One region of the Achromobacter sp. FW305-C-28 genome, then DNA from elsewhere that is predicted to be linked to it. Evidence: riboswitches for the same ligand, from Rfam matches in the RefSeq annotation. Region 1 holds a riboswitch; the other holds the start of a gene.
What was found. Region 1 has a riboswitch for glycine ahead of gcvT (glycine cleavage system aminomethyltransferase GcvT). Riboswitches for the same ligand answer to the same signal wherever they lie in the genome.
Positions count from the first base shown of each region.

Region 1 (14,749 bases):
GCGCAGGTCGGTCAGGTCGACGTTGCCGTTGGCATCCGAGGCCACGACCACGACTTCCATGCCGGCCAACTGGGCCGAGGCCGGGTTGGTGCCGTGCGCCGACGACGGGATCAGGCAGATGTTGCGCTGGTGCTGGCCGTTGGCCTGGTGGTAGCCACGGATGGCCAGCAGGCCGGCGTACTCGCCTTGCGCGCCCGAGTTGGGCTGCAGGCTGATGTTGTCGTAGCCGGTGATTTCGCACAGCGCGGCCGACAGGCGGGAGATCAGCTCGTTGTAGCCCTGGCTTTGCGAGCCGGGCGCGAACGGGTGGACCAGCGCGAATTCGGGCCAGGTGATGGGGATCATCTCGGCCGTGGCGTTCAGCTTCATGGTGCACGAGCCCAGCGGGATCATCGTGCGGTCCAGCGCCAGATCCTTGTCGGCCAGCTTGCGCAAGTAGCGCAGCATGTCGGTTTCGGATTGCACGCTGGAGAACACCGGGTGCTTCAGGATGGCGCTTTCGCGGGCCACGGCGGCGGGAATGCCGCTGGCGGCCACGGCGTCGAGCGCGTCGACGTCGAGTTCGACGTCATCGCGCTCCAGGCCGGCGGCGAACACGTTGACCAGCGCTTGCAGGTCGGCGGCGGTGACGGTTTCGTCCAGCGAGACGGCCAGGCGGGCACCGTCGACGCGGCGCAAGTTGATGTGCTCGCACTCGGCGGCCGTCAGGATGGCCGGGGTGGCGGCGCCGGTTTCCAGCAGCAGCGTGTCAAAGAAGGTGTCGTTGGCGACCTTGATGCCCAGCTTGCCGAGTTCGGCGCGCAGGATGGCGGTGTAGCGCTGCACGCGATGGGCGATGCGGCGCAGGCCGGCCGGGCCGTGCCACACAGCGTACATGCCGGCCATGACGGCCAGCAGCACTTGGGCCGTGCAGATGTTGGACGTGGCCTTCTCGCGGCGGATGTGCTGTTCGCGCGTTTGCAGCGCCAGGCGCATCGCCGGGTTGCCCTGGGCGTCCTTGGACACGCCGACCAGGCGGCCGGCCATGTTGCGCTTGAAGGCGTCCTTGCAGGCCATGAAGCCGGCGTGCGGGCCGCCAAAGCCGAACGGCACGCCAAAGCGCTGGGCCGAACCGACGGCGATGTCGGCGCCCCACTCACCGGGCGCGGCCAACAGCGCCAGGGCCAGCAGGTCGGTGGCAACGGCCACCACGGCGCCTTGGGCGTGGGCGGCGTCAGCCAGCTTGCGATAGTCCGACACCGAACCGGTGCTGTGCGGGTATTGCAGCAGCACGCCGAAGCACTCCGGCAGGCCCTCGGCTTCGTCGCCAATGGCGATTTCGATGTCCAGGCCTTCGGCGCGCGTGCGCACGACTTCGATGGTCTGGGGATGCACGTGGCGCGAGATGAAGAACACCGGGCTCTGCGACTTGGCGCCGCGGCGGGCCAGCGTCATGGCTTCGGCGGCGGCGGTGCTTTCGTCCAGCAGCGAGGCGTTGGAGATGTCCAGCCCGGTCAGGTCGGCGACCATGGTCTGGTAGTTCAGCAGGGCCTCGAGGCGGCCCTGCGAGATCTCGGGCTGGTAGGGCGTGTAGGCCGTGTACCAGGCGGGATTCTCGAGAATGTTGCGCAGGACCACGTTGGGGGTCTGCGTGCCGTAGTAACCCTGGCCGATGTAGTTGCGAAAGACCTTGTTGCGGCCGGCGATCTGCTTCAGTTCGGCCAGCACGTCGGCTTCGCTGCGCGAGGGCGGCAGCGCCAGCGGGGCCTGGCTGCGGATCTTGGGCGGCACGACTTCTTCGATCAGGGCGTCCAGGCTGGCGCTGCCGATCACGGCGAGCATGGCGGCCTGGTCGGCGTCGGAGGGGCCGATGTGGCGGGGAATGAAGTCGGTGTGGGTGTCTAGGGCGCGCGACATGGAGGGATCTCGGGGTAGCAGGTGTCGTCGGGGGACGAACGGTGATGCATCTTGCGGACGGGCGCGGCGCCTGGCGCCGCCGCCCGTCCGGACAGGCTTAGCCGTTGGCGACGGCTTCGTAGCCGGCAGCGTCCAGCAGCTTGTCGGCATCGGCGGCGTTGACCGGCTTGATCTTGAAGATCCAGGCGGTGAAGGCCGATTCGTTGATCAGGTTGGGGTTGCTTTCGAGTTCGTCGTTGAATGCAACGATCTCGCCGGCGACCGGGGCGTAGATGTCCGAGGCGGCCTTGACCGACTCGACCACCCCGGCGGTTTCGCCCGCGTTCAGCTTGGCGCCGACCTTGACGTCGCCGACGAAGACCAGGTCGCCCAGTTGGTCCTGGGCGGTATCGGTGATGCCGACGACAAACACGTCGCCTTCGGCTTTGACCCATTCATGGGACTGGGTGTACTTGCGATCGGTGGGCAGACTCATGGGAACTCCTGAGGGATTCGAGTAGAAGAATGGTGTTGCGCGCCTCGCGCCGGCGGCCCGCCCGTCACGGGGGCCTGCGGCGCGAAGCTTCGAGTTTACGAGTGTTCGACGGCTTTGCCGTTACGGACAAACGGCAGTTTGCAGACCAGGGCGGGCACCCATTTGCCGCGGATGTCGACCTCGACCGTATCGCCCACGGCCACGCCTTGCGGCAGGCGGGCAAAGCCGATCGATACGCCCAGCGTGGGCGACATGGTGCCGCTGGTGAGCTCGCCGGTGCCCTGCGCGGTGCGCACGGCCATGTGGGCGCGCATGACGCCGCGCTCCTGCAGCTTCAGGCCGACGAAGGCGGCGGGCGTGGCGAATTGTTCCAGCGCATCGCGACCGATGAAGCGGCGCTCGGGGTTTTTCAGGGAAACCGTCCAGGTCAGCGCGGCTTGCCCGGGCTGGGTCAGTTCGTCCATGTCCTGGCCGTACAGGTTCATGCCGGCTTCCAGGCGCAGCGTGTCGCGCGCGCCCAGGCCAGCCGGGCGCACGCCCTGGGCGACCAGGTCGCGCCACAGCTGCACGGCCTCCGTAGCAGGCAGCACGATTTCAAAACCGTCTTCGCCGGTGTAGCCGGTACGGGCCACCAGGGTGTCGTCGCCGATGCGGGCGGCCACGAACGGGGTCAGCGGCTCGCTGGCGGCCTGCCAGGCGGGGCGCGCAGCCCAGACCTTGGCGCGGGCATTGGGGCCCTGCACGGCGATCATGGCCAGGTCGCGGCGCGGCGTGATGGTGACGTCGAACTTGCCAGCCTGCTTGACGCGCTGCATCCAGGCCATGTCCTTGTCGGCGGTGCCGGCATTGACCACCACGCGCCATTGGTCGGCGGCGAAGAAATAGACGATCAGGTCGTCGATGACGCCGCCCTGCGGGTTCAGCATGCAGGTATAGAGCGCCTTGCCCGGCACCGTCAGCTTGGCCACGTCGTTGGCGACCAGGTACTGCAGGAAGGCAAAGGCATCCGGGCCGGTGACGTCGGCGTTGAGCATGTGCGAGACGTCGAACATGCCGGCATCCTGGCGCACCGCGTGGTGTTCTTCCAGTTGCGAGCCGTAGGCCAGGGGCATGTCCCAGCCGCCGAAATCGACCATGCGGGCGCCAGAGGCGATGTGTTCGTCGGCCAGCGGGGTGCGTTTGAGGGTTGCGGACATGCGCGGGTACTCCGGAGCGGCAGCGGTGCCAGGGTTACGGAATGCCGCTGGCGGACGGGCGATGAGCCCCCGCGCAACGGCTGAATCTTCCGCCCCTCTGTCCTTTTGCCTGAGAGTTGCCCCGCGTGGCGGGTTTGCACCTTCGGCGCCTGGGCTGCGCGCTATGTCCCTGATTGGGCAGCGGCGCCAGGTCTCTCCAGAGTGCTGTTTTGCCCATCCGCACGGCGAAAACCGCGACAGGGCAAACATGTGCGGTATGGGATACCTGAGCGATTCCGGGCGAATTGCGCCTTCGGCGGCGGCCGGGTTAACAGCCGCTCTCTCCCGCAACATGCGTGACAGCGCCGAAAGCATACCGCGAAACGCCGGCTTCGCCCAGCGCCGCGCGGCCTGCAACCGCGGCGCGCGCCCCCGGCGTGCAACCGGCTCCCGGCCCCTAGCCCAGCGCCGTGTCCAGCAGCATCATCAGCACGAAACCCAGCATCAAGCCGCAGGTGGCGTAGACCTCATGCCCCTTGCGGTGCGATTCGGGAATGATTTCATGGCTGATCACGAACAGCATGGCTCCCGCCGCGAACCCCAGCCCCCAGGGCAACATGGCCGCCGACCAGCCCACGACGGCGGCGCCCAGCACGGCGCCGACGGGCTCGACCAGCCCGGACAACATGCCCAGCGCCACCGCGAACGAGCGCTTGTAGCCGGCCGCAATCAGCGCCACGGCCACCACCAGCCCTTCGGGAATGTCCTGGATGGCGATGCCAGTGGCCAGCGCGGTGCCGCGCACCGGATCGTTGCCGGCGTAGCCCACGCCGATGGCCAGGCCTTCGGGCAGGTTGTGCAAGGTAATGGCGAAGACGAACAGCCAGGTGCGGCGCAGCCGGTGCGCCTCGATGCCCTCGCGGCCCTTGATGAAGTGTTCATGCGGCAGCAGCCGATCCATCAGCAGCAGCGCGGCCGCGCCCAGCAGGATGGCCGCGCCGACGGTCAGCCCGGCCCCCCAGGGGCCGGCGCCCTGCGATTCGGCTGCCGCGATGCCCGGGGCGACCAGCGAGAACGCACTGGCCGCCAGCATCACGCCGGCGCCGAAGCCGAACATGCTGTCCTGCATTTTCTGGGGAATGGTGCGCGCGAAAAGTATGGGCAGCGTGCCCGCCGCGGTGGCGCCGGCGGCGACCATGCCGCCCAGCAGCGCGTCCGCCACATGCGGCGCGTTCGCGTCGAAGTAGACCCACAACTGATGCAGGCCCAGGCAGGCGACCAGCACCGCCAGCGTCCATACACTGACGCTGGTGGCTGCGGGCCGGATGCGATGACGGCTGAATGTGTTCATGGAACGCTGCCCTCGCGCAATGCCGGATCAGCCGATGGCGGCGGCGTAGCGGCGCGCCACCTCGGGCCAATTGACGACATTGTAGAAGGCGCCGATGTATTCCGGCCGGCGATTCTGGTACTTCAGGTAGTAGGCGTGCTCCCAGACGTCCAGGCCCAGGATCGGGGTGTTGCCCTGCATCAGCGGGCTGTCCTGGTTGGCGCTGCTTTCCACCACCAGCTTGCCGGCCGGGGTGACGGACAGCCAGGCCCAACCGCTGCCGAAGCGGGTCAGCGCTGCCTTGGTGAAGGCCTCGCGGAACGCGGCCAGGCCACCCAGTTCCGCGTCGATCGCGCGGGCCAGCGCGCCCTCGGGCTCACCACCGCCCTGCGGCGACATGACGGACCAGAACAGGCTGTGGTTGGCATGGCCGCCGCCGTGGTTGCGCACCGCGCCGCGAATCGCCTCGGGCAACTGGTCCAGGCGGGCCACCAGGGCTTCGACCGGCTCGTCCGTGGCGATGCCCGCGCCGTCCAGGGCCGCGTTCAGGCTGGTGACGTAGGTCTGGTGGTGCTTGCTGTAGTGGATTTCCATCGTCATGGCGTCGATATGGGGTTCGAGCGCGTCATAGGCGTATGGCAGGGTCGGCAGGGTGTAGGCCATGAGATGTCTCCGTCAGGACGGCGCCGCGGAATGCGGGGCCGTATTGATTATCGAAAACATAAATGATATGTATTTTTATTTGATATCACAATGGCTGCGTTGCAATGGCTGTCATAGAAGCGGGCTATGCGCTGCCGTCGGCTGCACGGCGCAGACGCACCAAGGCGCCGCGTGGCAGATGGCCGTCGGGAAATCGTCCGAGAATGAAAGAGAAATGGCCGCCCGCCGACGCGGGCGCCGGCCCTAGAGCGCCTTGCCGCAGGCCACGCCCGAGGCCCAGGCCCACTGGAAGTTGTAGCCGCCCAGCCAGCCGGTGACGTCCACGGCTTCGCCAACGAAGTACAGCCCGGGGGTGGTCTTGGCCTGCATGGACTTCTGGTCCAGCCCGCGGGTGTCGACGCCGCCGCGCATGACTTCGGCCTTCTTGTAGCCGGCGGTGCCGCTGGGCACCAGCGTCCACTGGTGGATGTCCTGCGCCAGGGCGCGCAGGGTCTTGTCGGGCGCATCGGCCAGGCGCAACGCCGCCAGGCCAGGCTTGCCGCCCTGCTCGGCCAGGTGCAGCCAGCGATCCGCCAGGCGCTTGGGCCACAGGCCGGCCAGCACCGTGTGCAATTGCTGGCGGTTGCCGGACTTGGACGCCAGCAGTTCGTCGGCCAGGTCGCGCCCCGGCGCCAGGTCGATGACGATGGGTTCGCCCGGTTTCCAGAAACTGGAGATCTGCAGGATCGCCGGACCCGACAGGCCGCGGTGCGTGAACAGCAGGTCTTCGAGGAATTCACCGCGGGTCTTGCCCTGCCCTGTCTGCAGATTGACCTCCAGCGCCACGCCGGACAATTCCGCCAGGGGCTGCCACTGGGCCGCATCGAAGGTCAGCGGCACCAGCGCGGGGCGCGGCTCGACCACCTTAAGGCCGAACTGGCGCGCCAGCTTCAGGCCGAAGTCGGTGGCGCCCAGCTGCGGGATCGCCATGCCGCCAGTGGCCACCACCAGCTTGGCAGCCCGGATGGGGCCCTGGCTGGTGCGCAGTTCAAAGCCGGCTTCGCCGTGGGCCACCTCGGCGACCTGGCAGCCCATGCGCCACTGCACGCTGCCCGCGTCGCATTCGGCGCGCAGCATCTCGATGATGGATTCGCTGGAATCGTCACAGAACAGCTGCCCGCGATGCTTCTCGTGCCAGGCGATATGGTGGCGCTTGAGCAGCGCCAGGAAGTCCTGCGGCGTATAGCCCGACAGGGCCGAGCGACAGAAATGCGGATTGTCGGACAGGAAGTTGGCCGGGCCCGCCCCGATGTTGGTGAAGTTGCAGCGACCGCCGCCGGAAATGCGGATCTTTTCGGCCAGGCGCTCGGCATGGTCGACCAGCACCACCCGCAAGCCACGCTGGCCGGCGACCGCTGCACACATCATGCCAGCGGCGCCGGCGCCGAGAACGGCAACATCGAACATCGGAACAGTCTGCCCGTATCAGTCTTCGATCAGGCAGTCGACGTAGTAACGCTTCTCGCCGTCCGGACCCACTTCGTCGGCCAGGCCGTGGATGTAGGTTTCGAAGCCCGGGAAGCGTTCGTTGAACTCGCGCGCGAACTGCAGGTACTGGACGATGGTGCGGTTGAAGCGTTCGCCCGGAATCAGCAGCGGAATGCCCGGCGGGTACGGCGTCAGCAGCACGCCCGTGACGCGGCCTTCGAGCTGGTCGATATCGACGCGCTCAACCTCGCGGTGCGCCATGCGGGCGAAGGCATCGGACGGTTTCAATGCCGGCACCATGTCGCTCAGGTACATCTCGGTGGTCAGGCGGGCCACGTCACGCTCGCGGTAGGCTTCGTGGATCTGCTGGCACAGATCGCGCAGGCCCATGCGCTCGTAGCGGCGATGCACCTTGCAGAAGTCCGGCAGGATGCGCCACAGCGGCTGGTTGCGGTCGTAGTCGTCCTTGAACTGCTGCAGCGCGGTCAAGAGCGTGTTCCAGCGGCCCTTGGTGATGCCGATGGTGAACAGGATGAAGAACGAATACAGGCCGGTCTTCTCGACCACCACGCCGTGCTCGGTCAGGTACTTGGACACCAGCGCCGCGGGGATGCCGGTTTCGCCGAAGCTGCCCGACATGTCCAGCCCCGGGGTGATGACCGTGGCCTTGATCGGGTCCAGCATGTTGAAGCCTTCGGCCATTTCACCGAAGCCGTGCCAGTGGTCGTTGGCTTCCAGCACCCACTCGTCGCGATTGCCGATGCCTTCGGACACCAGGCGGTTCGGGCCCCAGACCTTGAACCACCAGTCGTTCTTGCCGAATTCGGATTCCACCTTGCGCATGGCGCGGCGGAAGTCCAGCGCTTCGCGGATGCTTTCCTCGACCAGCGCGGTGCCGCCCGGGGGTTCCATCATGGCGGCGGCCACGTCGCACGACGCGATGATCGCGTACTGCGGCGAGGTCGACGTGTGCATCAGGTACGCCTCGTTGAAGACGTTGCGGTCCAGTTTGCGGGTCTCGGATTCCTGCACGATGATCTGCGAGGCCTGCGAAATGCCGGCCAGCAGCTTGTGCGTGGAGTGAGTGGCGAACACCATCGCATCCTGGCTGCGCGGGCGGTCCTGGCCGATGGCGTGCATGTCCTTGTAGAACTCGTGGAACGCGGCGTGCGGCAGCCAGGCTTCGTCGAAGTGCAGCGTGTCGACGTAGCTGCCGAGCTGCTCTTTGATCATTTCCACGTTGTAGATGACGCCGTCGTACGTGCTTTGCGTCAGCGTCAGGATGCGCGGGTTCTTGTTCACCGCTTCGCGCGCGAAGGGGTTGGCCTCGATCTTCTTGCGGATGTTGTCCGGGTGGAATTCTTCCAGCGGGATCGGGCCGATGATGCCCAGGTGGTTGCGCGTGGGGCGCAGGAACACCGGGATCGCGCCCGTCATCGTGATGGCGTGCAGGATCGACTTGTGGCAGTTGCGGTCCACCACGACCACGTCGCCAGCGGCCACGTTGGCGTGCCACACCACCTTGTTGGAGGTGGACGTGCCGTTGGTCACGAAATAGCAGTGGTCGGCGTGGAAGATGCGCGCGGCGTTCAGTTCCGATTCGGCGACCGGGCCGGTGTGGTCCAGCAGCTGGCCCAGTTCGTCCACGGCATTGCAGACGTCGGCGCGCAGCATGTTCTCGCCGAAGAACTGGTGGAACATCCGGCCCACCGGGCTCTTCAGGAACGCCACGCCGCCCGAGTGGCCGGGGCAGTGCCAGGAATAGGAACCGTCCTGCGCGTACTTGACCAGCTCGCGAAAGAACGGCGGCGGCAGGCTGTCCACGTAGCTGCGGGCTTCGCGGATGATGTGGCGCGCCACGAATTCGGGGGTGTCCTCGAACATGTGGATGAAGCCGTGCAGTTCGCGCAGGATGTCGTTCGGGATGTGTTCCGAGGTGCGCGTTTCGCCGTACAGGTAGATGGGGATGTCGGCGTTGCGGAAACGCAGTTCGCCGATGAACATGCGCAGGTTCTTGATCGCGCTGGCCACGTCCTCGGGCGAATCGACGTCGAACTCCTCATCGTCGATCGACAGGATGAAGGCGCTGGCGCGACTTTGCTGCTGGGCGAATGAACTCAAGTCGCCATAACTGGTCACCCCGATCACCTCGACGCCCTCGGCCTCGATCGCTTCAGACAAGGCACGAATACCCAAACCGGACGCGTTCTCGGAACGGTAGTCCTCGTCGATGATGAAAATAGGGAAGCGAAATTTCATGCAGGCGCTCCTGGGGCAAGCGAATCGGACCGTTATGGCGGACGCGAGTGTACTTCTAGTGAAAAACCGTCTGATGACAGGCGGCGCGGAGGCCCCGCCAGGATGGCGGGAATGGCGGAATTGTAGGGCGGATTTTCCCCAGGCCCTATGGTTTTCCCGAAGATGGCCGCACACGGGCCCCGATGGGGCCCGCGACAGGCCCTTTCCCGGGCCCGCCCAAGGCGGCAAGCGCTAGCGGATGGTGCGCGCTTCGCCGGCCCGCAGCGCGGCGGTGAAGGCGTCGAAGTACGGCGGGATGGCCTCGGCGTCACCATAGCGGATGCGCCGTTCGACCTTGGCAATGGCGCCGAAGCAGACCTCGGCGTCGGGCTCGCCGCAGACCAGCACGACCGGGTCTTCGTCGTCGCAGACCTCGTACAGGCCGCCGTGGGCCCGGCGCGCCACTTCGTACAGATAGGCGGCGGCGCCTACGGTCTGCATGGGGGTCAGGGGCAAGGTGCCGACGTGCGCGGCTTCGAGCGCCGCGTCGAGCGCGTGGATGCTGGAGGGGGAGTAGTCGAGCGTGGCCCCGGCGGACCCGGCGGCCTGGACGAAGTCTTTCGCGGCATTCGCCACGCGCGCCACGAACTCTTCCTGGACTTCGTCGCGCTTGGCGTCCTGGTTTATCTTGAGGAAACCGAACATCATTGGCTCCTTTGTGAAAACCGCAAGCGGCGTTAGGGGCATTATAGGCGGCCCCCCCGCCTATACTGGCCAGTAGCCCCCGAACCGTTCCCTATTCCCAACACTTGCCCGCATGCCTTCCAGCGCCCCACTTGTCCGACGTCTTACCCCCGCGGACGCCCTGTCCCTGCGGCAATTGCGCCTGGATGCCTTGCAGGAAACCCCGGAAGCATTCGGATCAAGTTACGAAGAGGAACACACGCTGACACTGGACGACATCCGCGGCTGGATCGCCCCCGCGGACGACAGCGCCATGTTCGGCGTGTTCGTGCAAGGCGCGCTGGCCGGCATGGTGGGCGTGGCGCGCCAGCGCAAGCTGAAGATGCGGCACAAGGCACACATCTGGAGCATGTACGTGGCGCCCGCCTTCCGCGGCCAGGGCCTGGGCCGGCTGCTGATGCGCGCGGCCATCGACCATGCCGCCGGCATGCGCGGCGTGCGCCAGGTGCAATTGAGCGTCACCGCCAACAATGCGGCCGCCTTCAATCTGTATGCCGCGCTGGGGTTCGAGGAATACGGCCACGAATGCGAGGCCCTGTGCGTGAACGGCGAGCTCTACGACGAGCTGCTGATGGCGCTGCCGCTGGCCGGCAAGTAGCGCGCTGGCCGTTCAGCCCGAGCGGCGCCTGGCGCCGTAGGCCCAGACCTGGTTGCGGCCGCCGTCCTTGGCCTTGTACAGCGCCTGGTCGGCTGCCTTGATGACGGCGTCCGGCGCGCGCAGCGCGTCGCCGCGCTCGGCCACCCCGATGCTGACCGTGACCCGCAGCGGACGCGAATTGCGGCCCCCGCGCGCGCCGCGGCGGCGCTGGCCGACCTGGTCCGCCTTGGGCCGCGCCGGCTTGTCGCGCAGGCGCATCTGGTAGGCCTCGATCGCGCGGCGCACGGTTTCCAGATGCGGCATGGCCTCGACCGCGGTCTTGCCAGGAAACACCAGCGTGAACTCTTCGCCGCCGTAACGGTAGGCGTAACCGCCGCCCGCCACCCGGCGCAGTTGCGAAGCGACCATGCGCAGCACCTGGTCGCCCACGTCGTGGCCATGGGTGTCGTTGAAGGCCTTGAAGTGATCCACGTCCGCCATCGCCAACGTGTAGACGCGGCCCATGCGCTGCAGCCGCTCGTTGAGCGCGCGGCGTCCGGGCAGGCCGGTCAGCTCGTCGCGAAAGGCCATGTGGAAGCCTTCGTGCGCCAGCGAAATAGACAGCGCGGTCAGCGCGGCCGACGCCATCACGGCCAGCTCCAGCGGATGCTGGGCGCCGCGCGGCAACGCCCACGCCATGCAGACAAAGCCCAGCCACTGGCCGGCCTGTTGCGGGCGGCCATAACGCAGCAACAGCAGGGTCAACGTCAGGCCGGTGAGGAGCAGCGCCGCCAAGGCTTGCACGGGCAGGCCCAGCCGGGCCAGCATGCCCTGCACCGCCAGCGTACCGAACCACTCTGACACGCCGTCCTTGCCCGCCAGCGCGATGACGGCCGCGCCCACGGCCATCAGGCCGATGCGGGCGGCCATGTCCAGCAGCAGGCTGGACCGCTCGGCCCAGAGCGCATTGATGCTGTAGGCCAGCGACCACCACACCAGCGCCGGCCCCAGCGCCCAGGGCGCCTGGCTGGCCAGCGCCGGCCACACGGCCACCGCCCCCAGCACGCTGAGCATCAGCGCCAAGGTCTGCGACCGCTGGTACATCAGGCAGATGGCCCCACCCACCAGCGCCATGACCCAGGGCACGAACGGCACGATCTGCATCAGGGCCGGGGGCCACTGCTGCCATAGCAACAGCCCGGCCGCCGCGAATACCGGCAGCGCAGGATAGAACAACAGGGGCAGCCAGGGGATATGGGGGTAACGCACGGATAGGGCCTTGCTCACGCTTGCAGAGATGACGTCGCCAAATCGGCAAACACATATCCCCTTTTACGGTCGCGGCCCGGGGTTCTTTAGCGCAGCAACGATCTTGGCCGGGCCTGCCGCGCGGGGTCGGCGCCATGCTATGTTTTCGCGACGCGCTTTCCCGGAAAACCCCATGCGTATCCTGGTCAATATCGACGTTCCCGATCTCGAGCAAGCCATCGCCTTCTACCAGGATGCCTTCGGGCTGGCCCTGCACCGACACCTGGGGCCCCAGGCTGCCGAAATGCTGGGCGCCACGGCCCCCGTCTACCTGCTGGAAAAGGCCGCCGGCACCCCGGCCGCGGCCAGCGTGCGCCAGCCACGCGATTACGCTCGCCACTGGACGCCGGTGCACCTGGACGTGGTGGTCGACGATGTCGATGGCGCGGTGCAGCGGGCGGTGGCGGCGGGCGCGCGGCTGGAAGATGCCGCCGTGTCGCACGCGTGGGGCCGCATTGCGCACCTGAGCGATCCGTTCGGCCACGGCATCTGCATCCTGCAGTTCCTGGGCCGCGGTTACGACGCGCTCGCGCCCGCCGCGCTACGCGACCTGCCGGTCACCGATGCCGATTTCGAAGCCCTGCTGGCCATCCGCATCGAGGCCATGCGGGACAGCCTGGAACGCCTGGGCCGCTTCGATCCCGAACGGGCGCGGGCGCGGCTGCGCAGCACGTTCCGCCCTGAACATACCTGGATCATCGAGCGGGACGGCGCACGCGTGGGCTTCTATGCCCTGCGCCCGGACGGCGACGGGCTGCGGCTGGATCACCTGTATGTGGTGCCGGCCGTGCAAGGGTTGGGGGTGGGAGGCCAGGTGCTGGACCGCCTGCTGCGCGATGCCGACAGCCGGGGCCTGCCGGTGCGCGTGGGCGCGCTGCGCGGCAGCGACTCGAACCGCTTCTACCGCCGGCACGGCTTCGTGCAGGTAGAAGAAAGCGAATGGGATATCGATTATCTGCGCTCTGCGCCGGGGCGCGGAGCCTGATACACCGCCCGAGACCGGGGCCTGCAAGGCCCCGGGTGGCGACGGCGCGCGCCGATCAGGTGCGCGGCAGGGTGACGCCGGTCTGGCCCTGGTACTTGCCGCCGCGATCGCGGTACGAGGTCTCGCAGACTTCGTCGCTTTCCAGGAACAGCATCTGAGCGCAGCCTTCGCCCGCGTAGATCTTGGCCGGCAGCGGCGTGGTGTTGGAGAATTCCAGCGTGACGTGGCCTTCCCATTCGGGTTCCAGCGGGGTCACGTTGACGATGATGCCGCAGCGCGCGTAGGTGCTCTTGCCCAGGCAGATGGTCAGGACGCTGCGCGGGATGCGGAAGTATTCCACCGTGCGGGCCAGCGCGAACGAGTTGGGCGGAATGATGCAGACGTCGCCCTTGAAATCCACGAACGAGCCTTCGTCGAAGTTCTTCGGATCGACGATGGTGGAGTTGATGTTGGTGAAGATCTTGAATTCGTCGGCGCAGCGCACGTCGTAGCCGTAGCTGCTGGTGCCGTAGCTGACGATGCGCCCGCCATTGGCCGTGCGGACCTGACCCGCTTCAAAGGGTTCGATCATGCCGGCTTCGGCCTGGCGGCGGATCCAGCGGTCGCTTTTGATGCTCATGGTGGCAGAGTGCTTGGGATTGAATGGGCCTCATTTTATCCCGAGCGCGCCGCCCCGTCCCCCAAAGGGCCGGGGCGACGCCCCGTCAATCGCCAAAGAAGGTGCGGTAGACCAGCGCGATGCCGTTGACGGAGCCGCCCTTCAAGTCCAGCGACAGGCCCCGCGCCAGCCGGTAACTGGCCCGCCCGACGGTGTCGCTGCCGGCCAGCGCCTGCTCGACGCTCAGGGTGATGCCGTTGGCGAACGACTTGCTGGCCACCAGGAACTGGGTTGCCAGCTGGCTGTCGCTGTCGCGGTTGACGTCGCCGGCCACCGTACGGTCGGGCAGGATGCTGCCGGAGCTGCCCAGGTTGCCGGTGCGCACGCTGACATCGTCCAGCCCGAACTGCTTGTAGAACGGCTGGCCACCGCCCAGCAGGGCCGTGCCCACCGACAGCAGCAGCGCGGCGTCGCTGCCGCTTTCGTCCGGACCGCGGCCCAGCAGCAGCCACGAGAGCTTTTCGACGTCGCTGACGTCCGGGTAGGACACCAGGTCGATACGCGGACGCTGGGCGGTGCCCACGACCTTCACGCCGGCCTCGACCTGCTCGCCCGTGCGCAGGGCCTCGATATCGAGCAGCGGGTTGTCCAGCCGGCCCTGGAAGGTCAGCGTGCCGCGGCGCAGCCGCAGCTTCTGGCCATAGGCCTCGATGCCGCCGCCGCGGGTGCGCAGCGCGCCCACGCCGGTCAGGCGGCCGTCGTTGAGCAGGATCTGGATCGACCCGAGCAAGCCGGCGTCCAGCCCCATGCCGGTGATGTAGAAACGCGGCCCCATGTCGAACTTCAGGTTCATGCTGGTCTGCAGCGGCGTGGAGACGGTGCCCGGGTCGTCGCCCGCGCGCCGCACCTTGACGTCGTCGTCCAGCGACGGCACGCCCTGCAGGATCTCCAGGCTGAACCAGCCGGCATCCGCCTTCAGGTCGCCGACGATGTCGATACGCGGCATCTGCGCGGTCAGGTCCACCGTGCCGGACACCATGGCGTAGCGGTCGGACCGCTGCAGCGCCGGGAAGCGATACAGGGTCAGGCGCACGTTGCCGCCGCCGTCGATCAGGTTCCATTGGCCCCGGGCTTCGGCGTAGCCATCCTTGGCCTCGGGGTTGGTGGTGATCCATTCCTTGGTGCGCCATTCGGCCGGCATGACCCGCAGCGAAGCCGGAAAGCGCAGGCTGTCCAGCACCAGCTTGTCGCCGTCCAGGCGCGCCGACAGCTTGCCTTCGATCAGGCGCACGC
Region 1 covers NZ_JBYSYL010000010.1:53,041-67,789, forward strand. Annotated here, with positions in the region: gene gcvP (aminomethyl-transferring glycine dehydrogenase) at 1-1,896, opposite strand, end outside; gene gcvH (glycine cleavage system protein GcvH) at 1,994-2,371, opposite strand; gene gcvT (glycine cleavage system aminomethyltransferase GcvT) at 2,467-3,567, opposite strand; glycine riboswitch at 3,655-3,777, opposite strand; glycine riboswitch at 3,810-3,904, opposite strand; gene AC3WMR_RS22550 (ZIP family metal transporter) at 4,004-4,897, opposite strand; gene AC3WMR_RS22555 (superoxide dismutase) at 4,925-5,539, opposite strand; gene AC3WMR_RS22560 (BaiN/RdsA family NAD(P)/FAD-dependent oxidoreductase) at 5,783-6,985, opposite strand; gene AC3WMR_RS22565 (arginine/lysine/ornithine decarboxylase) at 7,004-9,265, opposite strand; gene AC3WMR_RS22570 (hypothetical protein) at 9,497-9,949, opposite strand; gene AC3WMR_RS22575 (GNAT family N-acetyltransferase) at 10,062-10,586, shown strand; gene AC3WMR_RS22580 (GGDEF domain-containing protein) at 10,599-11,834, opposite strand; gene AC3WMR_RS22585 (GNAT family N-acetyltransferase) at 12,007-12,858, shown strand; gene dcd (dCTP deaminase) at 12,914-13,477, opposite strand; gene AC3WMR_RS22595 (translocation/assembly module TamB domain-containing protein) at 13,563-14,749, opposite strand, start outside.

Region 2 (14,749 bases), on a different contig from region 1:
AAAGTACGGGGAGTCATATGGAAATCGCCTCTAAGTCAAACCGGTTATGAGAGAGACGATTCTAGGGATGGCCCTTGCGCGCACGAACGAATAGTTGGTTGAGTCCTTATTACAGGGGTGTTTGGTTATGTGGCGGGCGCATATGGCGGCGGTGCGAAAAGCAGGAACCGCTTGGAGCGGACGGGCGCAGGGTCCCGGTCCGCCAGCCTGGCATTCAGAACGGCTTGACGACCACCAGCGTCACGATCACCGCAGCCGCAATGACAGTGAACGGCGCATACAGATCGACCAAGGGCGGTCGCTTGGCGCTGCCTTGGGCCAGGCGGCGCAGCGCGGCGCTCTGGATGCCCAGCAGCGCCGACAGTGCCACCGCCAGCGCCACCTTGATCCACAGCCAGTCCATGGCGAACCAGCCAAAGGTCATGGCCAGGTGCAGGCCGACCAGCCAGGCCAGCACCATGGCCGGCGTGGTCACGAACAGTGTCCAGCGGCGCAGCGCGCCCAGCATCTTGCGTTCCTTCGGCGCCTCGTCGCTGTCGGGCGGCTGCGACGACAACAGGAACAGGGACACGAACAACGAGCCGCACAGCCATGCGACCACGGCGGCGACATGCAACATTTTCAGGAGTTGGTAGGTCATGCGCGGCATTATCGCCGGACGGCGGACCGATGCGGGGCGGTATTGCGGCCCGGGTTTGCGCTGGGGCAAACGCGATGACGCCGGGCGCCAAGGCCGCGTGTGAGTCCCGCCGTGGCGGCGGCCTGCACCGCCTGTTGGAGGAAACGGTCTGCGCCGCCAGTCGGGGAAGTTACTTGGCGGCGTCGGCCGCCGGCTGCGTGGCAGGCGTGGCGGGCGTCGCTGCCGGCGTGGCCGCGGCAGGCGTGGTGGGGCTGGAGGCCGCCGCAGCCGGAACCGCCGAATCCCCCTTCACCGCCGGGCTGGCCGGCGCGGTGGACGCCCCGGCAGCGTTGGCGGGTGCCGCGGCAGGCAGTGCCCGGGCCGGCTCGGCCGCGGGCTTGTCGCCGGCCGCCGGCGCACCGCTGGCCGTGGACGGATTGAGCGTATCGGCCGGCGCGTCCGGCGTGGTCACGGGGTCGGCGGGCGGCTTGGGCGCGGCGGCCTTGCCGCGGCCGGGCGGCGGCACGTGGGGCGCCGCCGCGGCCTGCGCATCCGGCAGGAAGCGCTGCAACAGCTGGAAGAAGCCTTCATAGAACGCCGGCCGCGACACGGTCTGGCTGGCCGTCTTGACCAGCGAATCGTCGCTGGCGCCGAACGGCATCGATACCTGCCCCAGCACACTCACGCCCACGCTGGCCGAACTGGAGGTGCGCTTGATGGAATAGCGGTCCTGCACGGCGTTGGCGAACACGGTGGCGCGCTCGTTGGCGGCCCCGTCCGAGGCGCAATCGATGTTGAAGCTGATCTGCGTGTGCTGGCCGTCGTCGCCCTGGAAATTCTTGTGGCCGGTGACGCGCGAACCTTCGAACTTGTCGATGTTGTAGCCCTGGCTGAGCAAGGCCCGCCGCCCGGCGTCGCACGCCGTGGTGCTGCCCGCCGCGACCGACCGCGAGTAGGTGTCGTTCTGGGTGAAGTCTTCTTTTTCGAAGGCGGCTTTGGGAGCGGCGCATCCCGCCAGGACGGCTGCCAGGGCAGCGCACAACGGAAGGGCAAAACGAGGGGTGACGCGGGGCATGAAAAAATCCGGCTTCGGGGCGACGGGGGGATTATCGGCCAAGGGCCGAGCGTGCGTCGCCCGCGTGAGCCTGCGCAGTGATGAGTTGAAACAGCTTTATAGCCCATATGGGGCGTCGATGCCTGCGGGCACATGCCGTAACCCTTATGTGTCAAGGCGTAGCCCGCGCCGGCACGGGCGCCGCGCCGCCCGGGGTCGGCCCGTGCTCCGCCAGGGTCTCTTCCCGCACCAGACTGCGCCGATACTTGCCGCAGCCCACGGCCAGAAGACCCACGCACAACAGCGTGGCCACCCCGATCAGCAGCGACATGGAATGGCCCACCGCCGCGGGCAGCTTGAACAGGCGATCCGTCAGCAAGGCCACGGCCGTCGTGCCCGCCCCCAGGCCGATCAGGTTCGAGATCAACAGGAACAGCGCCGACACCTGCGCCCGCAGCTGGTTGGGCGGCAGGATCTGCATCGCGGCGGTGGACGTGGGCATGGGAAACGAGGCAAAGAACATCGCCGGCAGCAGCAGGCCCACCGACAGCCACAGGCCGTCGACCTGTGTGAACGCCACGGCGGGCACGGCCATGCCGACTGCGCCGATGACGCCGGCGCGCAGCGGCGCATCGCTGTAGCCGCGCTTGGCCAGCCAGTCCATCAGCCAGCCGCCGCAGAATACGCCGGCCGTATTGGCCACCAGCACCACCACGCCCAGCATGTAGCCCACGTCCACCGGCGACAGGCCGTACTTGCGCATGTAGAAAGCCGGCGTCCAGCCGAGCAGGCAGAACAGGATCATGGCGTAGAACGAAAACCCCAGGTAGTGGCAGAAGAACGTGCCGCGGTGACGCCCCAGGAAACGAAAGGTCTCGCCCACCGAAGGCTTTTGCGCCTGGCCGGCCGCATCGCGGCGCACGCCGCGGCGTTGCGGATCGCGCACGGTCAGCAGAATCAGCAGTGCCACCAGCAGCCCGGGCAGGCCGACGATGAAGAAGGTCACCTGCCAGGGTCGCAGCGCACCCAGCAGCGGCACCGACACGCTGTCCACGCTTTTGAGCAGGTTGATGACGTAGCCGCCGATCAGGAAGGCCATGCCGCCGCCGATGAACGAGCCGATGGAATAGATGCCCACCGCGCGGCCCAGCTTGTGGCGCGGAAACATGTCGCTCAGCATCGAATAGGTGGCGGGCGACAGCGCGGCCTCGCCCACGCCGACGCCGATGCGCGCCAGGAACATCTGCGCGAAGCTGCGCGACAGGCCACAGGCCGCGGTGGCCAGGCTCCAGAACGCCACGCCGATGGCGATGATGCGGGGCCGCGAATACCGGTCGGCCAGCAGCGCGATGGGAATGCCCATGAAGGCGTAGAACAGCGAAAACGCCAACCCGTGCAACAGGCTGAACTGCGTGTCCGACAGTTGCAGGTCGTGCTTGATGGGCTCGATCATCAAGGCCAGGATCTGCCGGTCGACGAACGAAAATATGTACGCTAGCATGCAGATCAGGACGACATACCACTCGTAGGCATAGCTGGTCTTGGCCGCGTCGTTTCGGGGGTCGCCCATCATGTTTTTCCCTTGTATCGCAACGGGATCGCGCCGGCCCCGCCAGGGTGGCGGCTGCGTCCCCTTGTCTGGTTCGCCAATCCGGGCTTGCGTCGGCAGGCCCGCATGGCTGCATCTTTTGTAGGCCTTTGCGCCCACCGGCTCTATACCGGGCGCGCAACGGCTATTCCCGGGGCGCAGGAAAGCATGTTCCAAGACACCTATCCGCTACAACGCCATTGCCTGCTCAATTCGGGCAATGTCTCTGAAATCACGGACCAGGTCAGCCAGCACCTGTGGTCGCACCGCATGTGCGTGGCCCCGGGCGAGCCCATGCGCTCGCGGCTGTACGGGGTGTTCTTCGGCACCGCCGCGCTGTTCGACCTGCACTACGGCGCCGACGTCGAAATCGATGCCGGCGACATCGCCCGCTACTACCTGGTGCGCGTCACGCTGCAAGGCGCCGGGCTGGTCACGCTGGGCAAGCGCAGCGCGCGCTTACGCGAAGGCAGCCTGACCATTTCGTCGCCGTCCGAACGCAGCATCATCCGCATCGGCCAGGACTGCCGCAGCCTGATCCTGCGCATCGAACGCCAGGCCCTGGAGCGCCACCTGCAGCAACTGCTGGACCGGCCGGTCAAGCAGCCGCTGGTGTTCGACCTGGAAGCCGCCCCGGGCTCGGCGGGCCTGGCGGCCGTGCAGGAAACGCTGGACTACGTGTGCCGCCTGTACCGCCACCCCGCCATCGAAGGCGTGACGCAGACGCTGGCCGCGGGCTTTTCGGACTATCTGGTGTCGTTGCTGCTGACCCAGCTGCCGCACAACTATTCCGATGCGGTGCGCGCCGACCGCCGCCAGCCGCTGCCCCAGCACGTGCGCCGCGCCCGCGACTACATCGAAGAACACATCGACGCGCCCATTGCCCTGACTGAACTGGCGGCGCATTGCGGCGTGTCCATCCGCACCTTGCAGAACGGCTTCACGCAGTTCCTCAAGCAAAGCCCCAGCGACTACCTGCGCAACCGCCGACTGGCGCTGGCGCACGCCGCGCTGGGGCAAGCGCGGGACGGCGACAGCGTCACCGACATCCTGCTGCGCTGCGGCGTCACCAGCTTCGGCCACTTCGCCACGCATTACCGCAAGCGGTATGGCTGCCTGCCGTCCGACACGCTCAGGCAGCGCCGCGCCTGTACGCCCTGATGGCGGCGGGCTGGCGCTTGAAGCAGTGCCTGGTCGCTGCCTGATCGCCGCCAGACTGCGGCCGCTGCCATGGCACGCACCTCGCCGCCCTGCATTTGCTTGCCGATCCGGTATCCCGCCTGCGCGTTCGGCGCAGACCGCGCCTTGTCCCATCGCTAGGATCAAAGCCTCTATCGAAGGAGCTTGATCATGCGCATCGGCGTTATTGGCGGCGGCCACGGCTGCTACGCGGCGGCGGCCGACCTGGTGGAAAAAGGGCATCGCGTGCGGCTGTGGCGCCGCGACGGGGCCGCGTTCGACAGCCTGCGCCAGGCCGGCGCCCTCACGGTGACCGACTATCGCGGCACGCGCCGCATCCCGCTGGGCGACGGCCCCGGCCAGCTGGCGCTGGCGGCTGACCTGGGCGCCGCGGCAGACGGCGCGCAGTTGCTGGTGATTCCGCTGCCGGCCACGTCCCACGCCGCCCTGGCGCCTGACCTGGCGCCGCACCTGCAAGACGGCCAGGTGGTGTTCCTGCCGCCCGGCACCTTCGGCAGCCTGCTGTTCGCCCGCGCCCTGAAAGACGCCGGCAACCCGGCCGAGGTGGCCTTTGCCGAGACCGGCACCCTGCCCTACCTGGCGCGCAAGCACGGCGACCGCGTCGTGATCAGCGCCTACGCCACGCGCCTGCCCACCGGCGTCTTTCCCGGCCGCCTGTCCGGCCCCGCCCTGGAAGTGCTGGCGCAGGCCTACCCCAGCATCGAGCCGATCGAAGACGCCCTGTCGGGCGCGTTGATGAACGCAGGGCCGGTGATCCATCCGCCGCTGATCCTGATGAACGCCGGCCCGCTGGAACACTTCGACAAGTGGGACATCCACAACGAAGGCACGCAACCGTCCATCCGCCGCGTGACCGACGCGCTGGACGCCGAACGCATCGCCGTGCGCACGGCGCTGGGCTATGCGGCGCCGCACTTTCCGCTGGCCGACCACTACGCCGCCGCGGGCGATGAATGGATGTACGGCCGCGGCGCGCACGGCAAGCTGACCGACAGCGGCGACTGGCGCGAGAACATCGACCTGGCGCGCCACCGCTACATGCTGGAAGACACGCGGCTGGGCCTGTCGTTTCTGGTGTCGACGGGCCGCTGGGCCGGCGTGCCCACGCCGGTGGCGCAGGGCCTGCTCAGCCTGGCCTCGGCCGTGACGGGCCGCGACCTGTATGCCGAAGGCCGCACGCTGGAAGCCCTGGGCCTGCACGGCCTGTCGCGCAGCGCCATGGCCGCGTTGCTGGCGCAAGGGGCCTGACCATGGACAAGACCTTGTGCGTGGTCGGCGCCGGCCGCATGGGCATCGGCATCACGCTGTCGTACATCCATGCCGGGCTGCCCGTCACCCTGATCGACATCAAGCCGCGCGAACGCGGCGAACAGGCCGAATATTTCGCGCGGGTGCTGGGCGACCTGCGGCGCGAACTGGTCACGCTGACGCGGCTGGGCCTGCTGGACGCGGCACAGGCCGACATTGCGCTGGGCCGCGTGCGCCTGACCACCCGCGACGACGCCCGCGTGGACCTGGCCCACGCCCGGGTCGTGTTCGAAGCCGTGCCCGAACGCCTGGACGTCAAGCGCGACACCTTCGCCTGGCTGGGGCGGGCCTGCGCGCCGGACAGCGTCATCGCGTCCACCACGTCCACCTTCCTGGTGACCGAACTAGCCGCGTTGGTGCACACGCCTGCCCGCTTCCTGAATGCGCATTGGCTCAACCCGGCGTATCTCATTCCGCTGGTGGAAGTGAGCCGCGGCCCGCAGACGGCGGACGCCGCGTTGCAGGACCTGCTGGCGGTGCTGCGGCTGGCCGGCAAGACGCCCGTGCAATGCGCGCCGGCGGCCGGCTACATCGTACCGCGCATCCAGGCCCTGGCCATGAACGAGGCGGCCCGCATGGTCGAGGAAGGCGTGGCCAGCGCCGAAGACATCGATACCGCCGTGCGGCTGGGCTTCGGCCTGCGCTTCTCGGTGTTGGGCCTGCTGGAATTCATCGACTGGGGCGGCGGCGACATCCTGCATTACGCGTCCCGCTATCTGGCCGATGCCATCGACCCACGCTTTGCCGCGCCGGACATCATCGCGCGCAACATGGAAGCCGGCCGCAACGGCCTGCGCGAAGGCCAGGGCTTCTACGACTACGCCGGCATGGACGTGGACGCCTACAAGCTGCGGCGGCTGGGGGAGCTGTGCGACCGGTTGCGCATCATGGGCATGCTGCCGCGTCATGACGGGGCTCGGGAAATGGGCGACGTGCGGTAAAGGGGCGCTGCCCCGCTGCCTGCCCGCTGTCAACGATCCAGCATCTCCAGCACCCGCAATGCCAGCCGCACGCGCGCCTCGTTGGGATAGTTGCGGTTGGCCAGGATCACGATGCCCTCTTTGCGCGACGGCACGAAGGCCACGTAGGCGCCAAAGCCGTTGGTGGCGCCGGTCTTGTTGATCCACGTCGCGGGCTGCGGCGCGCTCGGCGGCTGCAAGGCCTGCACCGGCAAGGTCTCGAAGGCCACCTTGGCAGAATTGCCGGCCACCAGGTCATCCACCGACACCGGATAACGGTACTGCTCCCAGATCAGGTCCTGCGTCATCGCGCCCAATTGGTAGTAGCCCGTGTGCGTGGCCGCGATCGCGCGCTGGATGGCGGCCTCCACGGGCGCCACGCCCAGGTTCACCTCGACAAAGCGGATCATGTCGCGGGCGGTCGATTTCACGCCATAGGCCTCGTCCGCCAGCACGCCCGGATTCACCCGCACCGGCGCGTTCTGCTTGTTGTAGCCCCAGGCGTAGTCCGGCATTTTTTCAGGCGGTACGTTCACATAGGTGCTGCGCAGGCCCAACTTGGGCAACAGGCCCTGCTCCAGCGCCGCCACGTAGGGCTGGCCCAGGCTGCGCGCGGCCGCGACGCCCAGCATGCCGATGCTGGGGTTGGCATAGGTGCGGTGCGTGCCGGGCGCATATTGCGGCGTCCAGGCCTTCAAGTAGGCCATCAGCTGGGCCGTGTCCTGCACGGCGTCCGGCACCTGCAAGGGAAAACCGCCCGCCGTGTGCGTGGCCAGGTTGACCAGCGTGGTCTTGGCGAACGCGCTGCCTTGCAGTTCGGGCACGTACTTGGCGGGGGTGTCGCCCAACGACAGTTTGCCCGTGGCCTCTGCATAACCCGCCAGCGTCACGGTGAAAGTCTTGCTGATCGAGCCCAGCTCGAACAGCGTGTCGGGCGATACCGGCTTGCGCGGTGCGCGCGAGGCATCGCCGTAGTTGAAAAAGCGCTGCTCGCCGTTGCGGGTGACGGCGATCGCCATGCCGGGGATGTCGTACTGGCGCATGACCTCGGCGACGGCGGCGTTGATCGCCTCATCAGTAGCCTGCGGCGGCACCGCAGCGACGGGTGCGCGGGGCGCGGACGACGCTGGCGCTGGCTGCCCCGCCGCCAGGGCGGGCCCGGCGCCTGCGGCCAGGGCCAGGAACCACATCGAAGTACGGAATCTTTCCCTCAGGCGCATGCCATTCTTCCTATCGCGTCACACCGGCTGGCGCCGGCCGAATGGCGCCCAGTGTAGGACGAAATTGGCACATCCTAGTACTAACCCTAAGTCTCGCCCGGCCGAAAATTTGGCTATCCTGCTTCGGTCGATTCAAAACCCCGCAGAAGAGACTCGCCCCCGTGGCGGGCGCCGACGGAGCAACCGCCCCGGAAACTCTCAGGCAACAGGACTGCGCGGTGTAGACAATCTGGAGAGAGGCGCCAAGCGCGCCCACCGAAGGGGATCCCGCGGCGCACACCGCCCGGGTGAAGCTCTCAGGTACCAAGACAGATGGGGTGCTGCTGCCGGTTGGCCGCAGCCACGCTATCTGGAGCCACCATGCCCCGCATCGCCATCATCGGCGCCGGTATCACCGGCGTCACGTCTGCGTACGCCTTGAGCAAACTGGGTTACGACGTCACGGTCTACGACCGCCAGCGCTATCCCGCCATGGAAACGTCCTATGCCAACGGCGGCCAGCTGTCCGCCAGCAACGCCGAAGTCTGGAACAGCGCCGCCACCGTCATGAAGGGCCTGCGCTGGCTGGGCCGCCGCAATGCGCCGCTGCTGCTCAACCCGCGCTTCTCCTGGCACAAGTATTCGTGGCTGGCCCAGTTCATGGGGCAGATCCGCAATTACCGCCAGAACACCATCGCCACCACCCGGCTGGCCATCGAGGCGCGCCAGCACCTGTACGCCATGGCCGAGGAAGAAGGCATCGACTTCGACCTGGAACGGCGCGGCATCCTGCACATCTACCACGACGCCGCCAGCTTCGAGACCGCACGCCGCGCCAACGCGCTGCTGCGCGAAGGCGGACTGGAACGCCACGCGGTCACGCCCGACGAAGCACGCGCCATCGAACCCGCGCTGCAAACGGCGTGCCATGGCGGCTTCTACACGCCGTCCGACGCCACCGGCGACATCCACAAATTCACCAGCGGCCTGGCCCGTGCCTGCGAGCGCCGCGGCGTGCGCTTCGAGCAGGACGCCGACATCCGCGCCATCAGCCGCGACGGCCTGCCCTACGTGCTGGACATTGCCCGCGAAGGCGGCACGCAACACGAACAGCACGAGGCCAGCGCCATCGTCATCTGCGCGGGGGCCGCCAGCCGCCAGTTCGCGCGCCGGCTGGGCGACTCGTTGAACATCTACCCGGTCAAGGGCTATTCCATCAGCGTGCACCTGGACGAGCCCGACAGCCGCGCCGCCGCCCCCACCGTCAGCCTGCTCGACGAGGCCGCCAAGATCGTCACCAGCCGCCTGGGCGACCGCTTCCGCGTGGCCGGCACGGCGGAATTCAACGGCTTCAACATGGACATCCGCGCCGAACGCATCCAGCCGCTGGTGGACTGGACCCGCAAGCACTTCCCCGGCGTACGCACGTCACGCGTGGTGCCCTGGTGCGGCCTGCGCCCCATGACGCCCAACATGATGCCGCGCGTCGGCCCGGGCAAGCGGCCCGGCGTGTTCTACAACACCGGGCATGGGCATCTGGGGTGGACCTTGTCGGCAGCAACGGCGCAGATGCTGGCGGCGAGTGTGCGGGACGGGGTCGCGCTGGCGTAGCGCCTACCGCGCCAGCAACTGCGGCACCGACGACGCCAGCAAGGTCAGCCCTGAACACGTCAGCAGCCCCAGCACCGTGCGCCGGAACGTCACCTCGGAAATGCCGATGTACAGGCGGGTGCCCAGCAGCGTGGGGATCAGCATCGCCGGCGCCACCACGGCGAACATGGGTGCCATGTCGCGGGTGACGATGCCGGTGGCCAGGTAGGTGGCCATCGTCACCGACAGCATGGCCAGGTTGAAGTTCTGGATCACGGCGCGCTGCGTGTCCTTGTTGAAGCCGCGCAGCGTGCACCACAGCGTGGGCACGCTGCCCGCGAAACCGCCGATGCCGCCCAGCACGCCGCCGACCAGACCCACGGCGCCATCGCCCAGGCGGTTGCCGCCGATGCGCGGCAGCCGCTGCGACATCAGCATGACCGGGCACCACAAGGCCAGCAAGGCGCCCAGCACCGCCTTGAACCAGTCCATGTCCAGGTGCGGCAGCACCAGCACGCCCAGCGGAATGCCGGCCAGGCCGCCGATCAGGAAAGGCCACAGCAGTTGCCAGTCAAAGCCCCGGCGCACCGAGAACACGGCCAGCAGTTGCCCGGTCAAGGCGCCGAAGACGGCCAGCGCGGCGGCCAGACGCGGGTCCAGCACCCAGGCCCAGAACGACATGGCCACCATGCCGAACGCGAAGCCCGACAGCCCCTGCACGAAGCCCGCCACCGCCGCGCCAAGCGCCACTACCCATACCGCATCCATCCCTGCTGTCTCCTTGATTCCGGGGCCGGTTGCGGCCTCTTGCTGTCATGACCGGGGATTCTAGGCAGGTACGGCGCGCAAGGTTATTTGAAGTGCTGATGAGGGAATAGGTTTTCGATAATGGCGCGCCGAAGCGTTGCGCGCGCGGTCGAACCCGGCACGCAAGCGTTCAGGCTAGCCTTGCAGAACCTCGTAGAACCTTTCGGCCTCGCCCCGGTCGCCCAGCACGGGGGTCAGTCGGTCGAGCACGGCGTCGCGGTAGGAAGGTTTGATCTCCCAGTCGTCGTTGCGCAGGTCTTCGTCCGCGTCCAGGTAGACCTCGCCCACGGCGGCCAGGGCGGCGGCCAGCGTCCAGAGGTCCGGCGCGATGTCGTCGGGTTCCCATTTGCCGGTGCCGTGCATCGCATACAGGATGCGGCCGCTACCCGTGTCCAGGATGAAGGGATCGGCGTTCAGGTCGGCGATGACCAGCCAGTTGTCCTGCCAGGCCGGCACCCGCTGGCCGTTGGAGGCATCCCAGCGGTAGCCGGCCTGCAGATCCCACAGGCGGCTGAGCGCGGGGAAACACACATTGGTTTCCGACAGCGTGATGCCGACCGGGCCGATGTGCGCGTGGTACGTCTGTCCCAACGGACCGATGCGGGCATAGAAATCGGCCAGCGCGTCGGGCAGCGGGATTTCGCCGCGCCATTCGTCGCGGCCTTGCGGGCGCAGTTCGCCGAAGCGGGCAAAGCGGTCCCGCAAGACGTCCACTGGGTAAGGGTCGAGCTGGGGCATGGAAAATTCCTGTGTCGCACGTGCCGTGTTGTAAGTGATCACGGCGCCGTTATTTTGCTACAACGCGCGGGTTGCGCCGGGCTACCCACGGCGCGCGCGTCAGGATTATTCCAGGCATTGGATTTTCGCCCGCCAACCCGATATGATGATGCTTCTTTCAAGACGCCCTCCCGGTCCGCCGGGAGGGCGTTTCTTTTGGCTTTTTCCAACCCAGAAGGAACCCTTGAAATGACCCATCCCCCCTCCTCCCATCCGAACGCCGGCAACGATGCCGCCGCGGCCAGCCTGTTGGGCTTTGTCCGCCACGGCCACGGCCCGGAACCTGTGCTGGTGCTGCACGACTGGCTGGGCGACCATGGCAACTACGCCGCGATGACGCCCTATCTGGACGGCGACGCCTGCACCTATGTGTTCGCGGACCTGCGCGGCTATGGCCTGTCGCGCCCCCTGACGGGCGCCTGCACGGTCGATGAGATCGCCGCCGATTGCCTGGCGCTGGCCGACCACCTGGGCTGGCCGCGCTTTAACGTGCTGGGACATTCGATGACGGGCATGGTCACGCAGCGCCTGGCGGCGAATGCGCCTGACCGCATCAAGCGGGCGATTGCCGTGTGCCCGGTGTCGGCTGCGGGCAATCGACTGGGCCCGGACGCGTATGCGTTCTTTGCCAGCACGGCGCACGACGACGAGGCCTTTTGCCGCCTGATGCAATACGTGACCGGTGGCCTGGGCCGCGGCTGGGCGCAGGCCAAGCTGCGGCGGCATCGCGCGTCGGTGGCCCCCGCTTGCCGCATTCCCTACCTGGACATGCTGGTCCACACGGATTTCGTAGACGAGGTGCGCGGGCTGACGACGCCGTACCTGGTGATCGTGGGCGACAAGGACCCGGGGCTGGACGAAGTCGCCATGCGGCAGACGTTCCTGGCGTGGCATCCGAACGCCCAACTGCGGGTGATGCCGAACTGCGGCCATTACCCGATGCAGGAATGCCCGCCGGCGTTTGCGACACTGATCGAGGCGTTCCTGGCGGACAAAGCCGTTTGATCAGGCATCGGCCCCGCGCAGCAGCGCCCCCACCTGTTCCAGTTCGGCCTCGCTGCGCGCGCTGTAGCCGATGACCACGCCGGGCGGCATCGTCACGCGCAGGCAGAAGTCGGCCACCGACTGGATGCCGATGCCGCGTGCCTGTGCACGGCGCAGCAGGTCCGCCAGGTCCATGCCGGGCGGCAGCCACCACACCAGGTGAAAGCCCGCCTGCTCGCCGCTGACGCGCAGCGGCGACGGGCCTGCGGCCTGTTGCAGCAGCCGCAGCAGCAGGTCGCGCCGGGCCGCGTAGACGGGCCGCGCGCGGCGCACGTGGCGGGCGAAACTGCCGTCTTCCAGGAAGTTGGCCAGCGTCATCTGTTCGATGATGCTGTTGGACCGCCCCGTGGTGTGGCGCGTCCGCGTGAACGCCGCCACCAGCGGCCGCGGCAGCACCGCATAGCCGATGCGCAGCGCGTTGAACAGGGTCTTGTTGAAGCTGCCGCAGTGGATCACGCGGTCCGCGCTGTCCAGGCTTTTCAGGGCGGCCAGCGGCGCGCTGTCGTAGTTGAATTCGCTGTCGTAGTCGTCTTCCAGGATCCAGCTGCCGGTCTGCGCGGCCCAATCCAGCAGTTCCAGGCGGCGCGACACGGGCATGGTGACGCCGGTGGGCGACTGATGCGCGGGCGTGACGTGCACCAGCTTGACGCCGCGCTGGCGGCGGGCGCTGGCCACCGAAAAACCGTGCTCGTCGATGGCGATGGGCGTGATGCGGCGCGTGTACTGGCTGAACAGCGGCACGGCGTTGAGGTAGCCGGGGTCTTCCACCAGCACCTTGTCGCCCGGCGACAAGAGCACGCGGGCGCTCAGATCGATGCCGTCGCGGATGCCGGTCAGCACCACTACCTGGTCGGCATCGCAGGCGATGCCGCGCGCCGCGCCCAGGTAACGCGCAATCTGCTCGCGCAGCGGCCGCCAGCCCTGCGATTCCTCGTTGGCCAGTTGCGACGGCGTGACGCGCTGGGCACTGGCCGTCAGCCCCTTGCTCCATGCCGCCATCGGGAACAGCGAGGCATCGGCGCTGCGGGCCGTGAAAGGCGGCTCTGAACGCGGCGGCGGCACCGGCGGCAGGCCGGTTGCCGGGCGTACCGATACGGCACGCGGTGGCGGAGCGGATGCGCCAGGCACTGCCGGCGTGGCCAAGTGGCCGCCCCCTTGCGCCGCCTCGCCGGGCAAGCCATCGCGAAAGAAATTATCGGGAATGACCGCCGCCACATAGGTGCCCGACCCGACCGTGCCCGCCGTATAGCCTTCGCTGTGCAACTGATCGTAGGCGGATTCGACGGTGGACCGCGCGATATGCCAGCGTCCGGCCAGGCTGCGCGTGGACGGCAGCCGGCTGCCCGAGGGCAGCACGCCTTTGAGGATGCGCTCGCGGATCTGGCGGTAGACCCAGGTCTGCTTGGATTCCCCGGCCCGGGGCGGGTCCAGCGGCAAGTCCAGGCTGGCTTCCTGGCGGGTTTCCCGCAGGGCCGCCCGGCGGGAAACCCGCCGCGTGTCGGGCGGGGTTTCCGGGTGGCTACCTCCGGTTGCATCCTGCATAAGTGGCTTGGTCATATTCATAAAAATGGCCCTGGCAGACAAAGCCATTCTATCGCTACATTGCGCTCCATGCGCCCCCCACGGGTCTATCAACGGAAACGCGCCATGACCACGCCCTCCCTATACACCATCACCCTCGACACCGGCCACTTCACCACCGACGGCACGACGACGCTGCTGGACGCCGCGTTGGCCCAGGGGGTGCCGGTGCCTTTTTCCTGTCAGCGCGGCGAATGCGGCTCGTGCCGGGCCACGGTGGTGGACGGCTGCCACGAACGCCTGGCCCCGCCCACCGAACGCACGTACGTCACCGCCGACGATGAACTGCTGATGTGCCAGTGCCGCGCGGCGGGCGACCTGGCGCTGCGCTTTCCGCATTGGCGCGAACCCGCCCTGCAAGCGCAGCGCCGCGAGGCCGTCGTCGTGTCGCGCGTGCCGCTGACCGAAGACGTGACCCAGCTGATCGTGCAGGTGCAGGGCGAAGACGCCTTCGCCTGGCAACCGGGCCAACACGTCGAATTCTTGCTGGAAGACGGCAGCCGGCGGCCTTTTTCCATTGCCAGCCTGCCGTCGGCCGCGGGCCCGGCCCGGCTGGAATTCCAGATCCGCCGCATGCCCGGCGGCGGCTTCACCGAACGCCTGCTGCCGCGCCTGATGCAGGGCGACACCCTGGCGCTGGAAGGTCCGCTGGGCGGTTGCACCTGGCCAGACGAAGGCTGGCCGGACGACATCGAACACCTGGTGCTGCTGGCCACGGGCACGGGCTATGCGGGCGTGTACCCGATCCTGATGGCCGGGCTGCAAAGCCCGGCCATCAAGAACGTGACGCTGTACTGGGGCGGCCGCTCGGCCGACGACTGCTATGCCGCGCCGATGCTCAATGCCCTGCTGGGCAAGGGCGGCTTTCAATGGCATGCGGTGGTGCCGCAAGACGACGCCGGTGCGCCCCCGCAGGCCCATGCCTACGTGCAGGACAGGGCCGCGGCGGCCGGCCACGACTGGGCGCGCACGGTGGTCTACGCCTGCGGCAACCCCGCCATGGTGCGCGCGGCGCGCGACCGG
Region 2 covers NZ_JBYSYL010000004.1:25,084-39,832, reverse strand. Annotated here, with positions in the region: gene AC3WMR_RS12270 (MetQ/NlpA family ABC transporter substrate-binding protein) at 1-17, opposite strand, end outside; gene AC3WMR_RS12265 (CopD family protein) at 215-640, opposite strand; gene AC3WMR_RS12260 (DUF2242 domain-containing protein) at 810-1,694, opposite strand; gene AC3WMR_RS12255 (spinster family MFS transporter) at 1,846-3,246, opposite strand; gene AC3WMR_RS12250 (AraC-like ligand-binding domain-containing protein) at 3,430-4,422, shown strand; gene AC3WMR_RS12245 (NAD/NADP octopine/nopaline dehydrogenase family protein) at 4,612-5,709, shown strand; gene AC3WMR_RS12240 (3-hydroxybutyryl-CoA dehydrogenase) at 5,712-6,710, shown strand; gene ampC (class C beta-lactamase) at 6,740-7,918, opposite strand; glycine riboswitch at 8,082-8,172, shown strand; glycine riboswitch at 8,174-8,264, shown strand; gene AC3WMR_RS12230 (D-amino acid dehydrogenase) at 8,309-9,538, shown strand; gene AC3WMR_RS12225 (sulfite exporter TauE/SafE family protein) at 9,542-10,285, opposite strand; gene AC3WMR_RS12220 (hypothetical protein) at 10,460-11,062, opposite strand; gene AC3WMR_RS12215 (alpha/beta fold hydrolase) at 11,291-12,106, shown strand; gene pdxR (MocR-like pyridoxine biosynthesis transcription factor PdxR) at 12,107-13,687, opposite strand; gene AC3WMR_RS12205 (M24 family metallopeptidase) at 13,793-14,749, shown strand, end outside.
Region 2: it holds a riboswitch for glycine, as region 1 does, so the genes downstream of both, AC3WMR_RS12230 (D-amino acid dehydrogenase) here and gcvT (glycine cleavage system aminomethyltransferase GcvT) in region 1, are expected to answer to the same signal.